DNA from 2 places in the Oceanobacillus kimchii X50 genome. Region 1 is predicted to be linked to the other one. Evidence: riboswitches for the same ligand, from Rfam matches in the RefSeq annotation. Region 1 holds a riboswitch; the other holds the start of a gene.
What was found. Region 1 has a riboswitch for S-adenosylmethionine ahead of metK (methionine adenosyltransferase). Riboswitches for the same ligand answer to the same signal wherever they lie in the genome.
Positions count from the first base shown of each region.

Region 2: another riboswitch for S-adenosylmethionine. It lies ahead of C794_RS03810 (homocysteine S-methyltransferase family protein); the one in region 1 lies ahead of metK (methionine adenosyltransferase).

Region 1 covers NZ_CM001792.1:2,352,770-2,355,987, forward strand. The annotation lists gene C794_RS12245 (sigma-70 family RNA polymerase sigma factor) at 1-141, opposite strand, end outside; gene metK (methionine adenosyltransferase) at 501-1,697, opposite strand; SAM riboswitch class I at 1,872-1,981, opposite strand; gene pckA (phosphoenolpyruvate carboxykinase (ATP)) at 2,195-3,218, shown strand, end outside.
Region 2 covers NZ_CM001792.1:684,253-687,470, forward strand. The annotation lists gene C794_RS03800 (thiolase family protein) at 1-978, shown strand, start outside; gene C794_RS03805 (DUF1801 domain-containing protein) at 980-1,408, opposite strand; SAM riboswitch class I at 1,629-1,733, shown strand; gene C794_RS03810 (homocysteine S-methyltransferase family protein) at 1,813-2,862, shown strand; gene C794_RS03815 (aliphatic sulfonate ABC transporter substrate-binding protein) at 2,984-3,218, shown strand, end outside.

The DNA of each region.
Region 1 (3,218 bases):
TTTTGGGTTTCTTAACTCTGGTAATTTTTCATACGTTCGATAGGCAGTCTCTTGGATTACATCATATGTATCATTAGAGTTCTTAACATATGTATTTGCAATCCGGTATAAATTTTTCTCACAACTATGAAATAAAGTCATAAATGATTCTTGGTTACCTTTCTGTGCTTCTTCTACAAGTTCAATGATACTACCACCTGCTTTGCAATATATAATATAATATTTGTCATAATATCATATTAAGCAGTTATGAATTTTCATAAATCAGTAAACTTACCAGAAGAATTTAACATAATTTCATATTTTTCAGATAAACATATGAAAATTTTCCTCTATATTAAGACAATATTATAAAATTCTATTAAAAATTGACGTTTAGTTGAAAATTAATTATTTATGACAAATGAACGTCACAATGTTACTCGGTTTGATTGCTAATAAAAAAACTACCATCCTACAAAGAGATGATAGTTTTTTAAATCAATAAATCAATTAATTATTTATTTAGTTAATGCAATAAGCTCTTCCGTTTTATCTGTTTTTTCCCATGGGAATAAAATATCTTTTCGACCAAAGTGACCATATGCTGCAGTATTTTTAAAGATAGGTTTTCTTAAATCGAGCATTCGGATAATTCCCGCTGGACGGAGATCAAACAATTCTCGAACAGCTTCTACTAAACGATCTTCACTAACTTTCCCAGTTCCAAATGTATTAACTGCAATGGATACTGGTTGTGCCACACCTATAGCATAAGCTAACTGAACTTCACAAGATTTAGCAAGTCCTGCGGCAACAATATTCTTAGCAACATAGCGCGCAGCATATGCTGCCGAGCGGTCTACTTTTGTAGCATCTTTACCACTAAAAGCACCCCCACCATGTCTAGCGTAACCACCGTATGTGTCTACAATAATTTTTCTTCCGGTTAGCCCTACATCACCTTGTGGACCTCCAATTACAAATCGACCAGTTGGATTAATAAAGTATTTTGTTTTATCATCTAACAATTCATTAGGAACAACTGCTTGAATTACTTTTTCAATCATATCTCTTTCAATTTGTTCATTTTGAATCTCTGAATGATGTTGTGTAGATATAACGATAGTATCAATACGTACAGGTTTGTCATTCTCATCATATTCAACGGTTACTTGTGTCTTACCATCTGGACGAAGGTAATCCACAATCCCTTCTTTTCTTACATCCGCTAATCTTTTAGATAATTGATGTGCTAATGAGATTGGTAATGGCATTAATTCTTCAGTTTCATCACAAGCATATCCAAACATAAGTCCTTGGTCACCAGCACCAATAGCATCAATTTCTTCTTCACTCATTTTACCTTGTCGAGCTTCAAGTGCCTGATTTACTCCCCCTGCAATATCTGCAGACTGTTCATCAATAGCAGTTAATACCGCACAAGTTTCAAAATCAAAGCCATATTTAGCACGTGTATACCCAATATTTTTTACTGTTTCACGAACAAGTGCAGGTATATCTACATAAGTAGAAGTGGAAATTTCTCCTGATACAAGAACAAGTCCTGTAGTTACTGTTGTTTCACATGCAACCCTTGCATTCGGATCTTTTTTTAAAATTTCATCTAAGATAGCATCTGATATTTGGTCAGACATTTTATCTGGATGTCCCTCAGTTACTGACTCTGAAGTAAATAAACGTCGATTTGCAGCCATAAGGCTAAACTCTCCTTTAATATGTTGTTACGGATCTCTTTATAACTTCTATCCTATTCAAAGTGCCAATAAAAGCACCTCGTCCTTTCAAAAACGTGGTACCAAAAAATATATATTGAAAACAAAAAAAACTTCCCTTCAAAACATGAGGAAAGGAAGAATTATGGCCTTTCGCTCTTATTGTTCAAGGAATTATTATCCTTGCATCAGGTTAGCACCTTTTCACCGTAGTGATGGTTGCTGGGCTTCATCGGGGCTGTCCCTCCACCAACTCTGAATAAGAGTATCCGTTCAAGGTTAAGATTAACGAAAGGTGAGTTATCTGTCAACTAATATAGACCCTGTCACATCGAAAAAAATAATGCATAAAATAAATCTCAATAATAGTATGGACTATTAATTTTAATGTGTTATACTAATAATCAGATTTAGGTATATAAAGACCGTTATGAGTTACAAATTAAAACTACTATCACTAACAATAAGGAGATTATACCATGAAAACCGTTGATAAGTCTTATATGAAAGAACTTCAAACAAACCATATCCACCATAATTTATCGGTAGCACAACTTGTTGAAAAAATTCTTTATAGACAAGAAGGAGTACTTACATCTACAGGAGCAATTCGTGCCACTACAGGAACATACACTGGTCGATCTCCGGAAGATAAGTTTATAGTGAAAGATAAGGTTTCTGATCTACATGTCAATTGGGGTAAAGTAAATAAACCAATTCAAGAAGAAGTGTTTAATCAATTATTATCAAAAGTAATCAATTATTTAAATGAAAAACAAGAAATATTTAAATTTCAAGGGTTTGCTGGATCTGATCACACTTATCGGCTTCCTATTCAGGTTATCAATGAATATGCCTGGCACAATTTATTTTCTAGACAGTTATTCATTACTCCAACAGAAGAGGAATTATCCAAACACCAAGCAGAATTTACAGTTATTTCAGCTCCCGGATTTAAGGCCGACCCAGCTATTGATGGAACAAATTCAGAAACATTTATATTAATTTCTTTTAAAAAACGAATTGTACTTATTGGGGGCACCGAATATGCTGGAGAGATTAAAAAGTCAATCTTTTCTGTGATGAATTATTTATTACCACAGCAAGATGTGCTTTCTATGCATTGTTCTGCTAATGTTGGTCAAGAAGGAGACGTTGCATTATTTTTTGGTTTGTCCGGTACTGGTAAAACAACATTGTCTGCAGACCCTTACCGTAAACTAATTGGTGATGACGAACATGGTTGGAGTCCTAATGGCGTATTCAATATTGAGGGCGGATGTTATGCAAAATGTATCAATCTCTCGCAAGAAAAGGAGCCACAAATTTATAATGCGATCCGATACGGTTCGGTCTTAGAGAACGTAATTTTAGATGATAATAGTAGAGAACCTGATTACGATGATACATCATTAACGGAAAACACACGTGCTGCTTATCCGTTAGAGAATATTGATAACATTATTAACCCTAGTGTTGCAGGACATCCAAATACAATTATTT
Region 2 (3,218 bases), 1.7 Mb from region 1:
GCAGCGCTAAGAGCGGGTATCCCTGAACAAGTGACTGCTTTTACAGTAAATAGATTATGTGCATCTGGAATCCAGGCAGTGACATCTGGAGTACAACAAATTCTTAGTAATCAAGCTGATATTGTCATAGCGGGTGGGACAGAGAGTATGAGCCGTTCTCCAATATACTTACGAAATACTAGATTTGGAGGAGATCGAACAACCATTGTCGATTCTAATTTAGAAGCAGGACAACAACCTCAAGAAATCTATGGTAAGAATCTATCTATGGGTATTACAGCTGAGAATGTTGCTAGAAAATATAATATATCAAGAGAAGATCAAGATGCATTTGCGATAGAAAGTCAGCGCAGAGCAAAAAAAGCTATAGAAAGTGGACGGTTTAAAGATGAAATAGCTCCTATTGAGGTTGTGGAAAAGAAACAGATATCTATATTTGAAGTAGATGAATATCCTCGATTTGATACATCTCTAGAGAAACTAGCAAATCTTAATCCAGTATTTGAAGCAGGTGGGACGGTGACTGCTGGTAATGCTTGCGGCAGAAATGATGGTGCCTCAGCTTTGGTTATTATGAAAGAATCACATGCCAAACATCTTGGCTTGCAACCACTCGCAAGAATCGTAGATTGGAGTACAGCGGGTGTTTCCCCTGAAATAATGGGAATTGGCCCAGTACCGGCAGTCAAACAACTACTTAAACGAAATCAAAAAACAATCCAAGACATAGATTTACTAGAATTGAATGAAGCTTTCGCTTCTCAATCCGTTGCTGTTATTCGTGAACTAGGTTTGGATCATGAAAAAGTAAATGTTAATGGAGGGGCGATTGCGTTAGGTCATCCGGTCGGTGCTACGGGCACCCGGATAATTACGACATTAATCTATGAACTAATAAAAAGAAAACAGCAATATGGTATAGCAACTTTATGCGCTGGTGGCGGCCAAGGAATGGCAATATTGATCGAACAGTGCTAAGTTATTTTGCAGTATCAGGATAAGTTGATTTGATATGGAAAAGTGATTGTTTAATTAAACGACGTAAGATATCAAGATTAATATCACTGAGTTTGTTAATATAAACACACGATTTTCCGGTAGTGTATTTACCTAAAGCTGTCATTAATTCACTATCTTGAACAATATCTGTTGCGAGATAGAGACTAATTTTTGATTTTCTGGGAGAGTATCCTACTATTAAAAATTCTCCGGAGTGGCCAGAAGCGTATTTATAATTGTATTTTCCAAAGCCAATAATACTTGTTCCCCACATTTTTGCTGGATACTCAGTAGATTCGGTAAATATATCTAATAGTTTATAAGCATCTTCTTTCTTTTGAAGATGATCAACACTTTCGATGAATTGAATAACACTGTTTTCTGTTTCTTTTGTTTTTAGTTCATACATTTTCATCACTCCTAATCCTATGATTGATAATAGTATAACAAATATTTACAATATATTTTTGATTTAGATTGCAACTGGCAGTTTTTTATCAGGCACGGCATCACTCACTAGGAAATCATTTAAAAAATAATAAATGAATAATTTAAATTTCCTATTGATTATTTTATGGTTATCATATAAGATATTAAAAAGTTAATTTTTAAAAAATTAAATATAGTTAGACTTATCAAGAGAGACGGAGGGATTGGCCCGATGAAGTCTCAGCAACCAGCCTTATAAGGTATGGTGCTAATTCCAATAGGCTTATATGCCTTAAAGATAAGAAGAACAATGTAGGTTAACCCTTCTTCTTACTTTTAGAAGAAGGGTTTTTGTTTGTAAAAATAATGAAGGAGGAGATTATGATGAAGCGTAGTTTAAAAAGACGTTTGCAAGAAGGTACGGTAATAGTAGGAGAAGGATATTTATTTGAATTAGAGAGGAGAGGGTATTTACAGGCAGGTTCGTTTGTACCAGAAGTAGCACTTGCGAACCCGGATGCTTTAAAACAAACGTATCGTGATTTTATGAATGCTGGTTCGGATGTTGTATTAGCATTTACATACAATGCACATCGAGAAAAAATGCGCATTATTGGCAAGGAAAAATTATTAGAACCATTGAATAGAAGTGCTATTCGTTTAGCAAAGGAAGTAGCGAAAGAGCATCCATTGGAAGAAGCATTAGTTGCAGGAAATATATCTAATACAAATATCTTTGACCCTTATGATGAATCAAGCAAATCTAAAGTTAGAGAGATGTTCGCTGAAATGGCTCAGTGGAGTAAAGAAGAAGATGTTGATTTTATTAATGGTGAAACATTTTATTATCATGAAGAAGCAGAAATTGCTTTGGAAGAAATATTGAAAAAAGACTTGCCAGCTGTCATTACACTAGGGTTAATGGGAGAAAACATTTTAAGGGATGGCTATACGGTAGAGGAATCTTGTAAAATATTATCGGAAAAGGGAGCACTTGTAGTTGGAATGAATTGTTTCCGAGGTCCAGATACGATGCAACCTTATATTGCAAAAATTAGAAAGCATGTAGACGGTTATGTAGGAGCATTACCCATTCCATATCGTACATCAGATGAGCATCCGACATTTTTTAATTTACCTGATGGTGGTTGTAGTTGCCATTTGCCTACTGAAACAACTTTTCCAACTGCTTTAGATCCACTGTACCATAACCGTTATGAATTAGCAGAGTGGGCAAAAGAAGCAAAGGGGATTGGTGTTAATTATATTGGGTTATGTTGTGGAGCATCTCCAGCAATGCTTAGAGCTGTTGCAGAGGCAGTCGGTAAGGAGACCATTAATTCTCCCTATTCTCCTAATATGGAGAAGCATTTCTTGTTTGGGAAAGATAAAACATTAAAAGAACATAATGTAGGCTATCGATTTAAGGCATAACAAATCTTATATTGATGTTAAATCTCCTATACTATTCATTTAGATACAGTTGGAGAAGTACGAACCTCATTGTTATAAAACCAAGTAATCTTATTTGAATAATTATAAGGAGGAGAATTTAATGAGAAGTAAGTTAATGAGTATAGCTTTAGTGATAATAATAAGTAGTTTAATAGCAGCATGTGGATCTGATTCAAGTGCAGCAGATGGAAAGCCTGATAAGATTCGGTTAGATTATGCGTATTATTCACCAACAAGCCTTGTATTAAAAGAACAAGGATGGTTAGAAGAAGCCTTAGAAGATGAAGGAATAGGTGTGGAGTGGGTACTAAGTCAAGGTAGTAATAAGGCTTTAG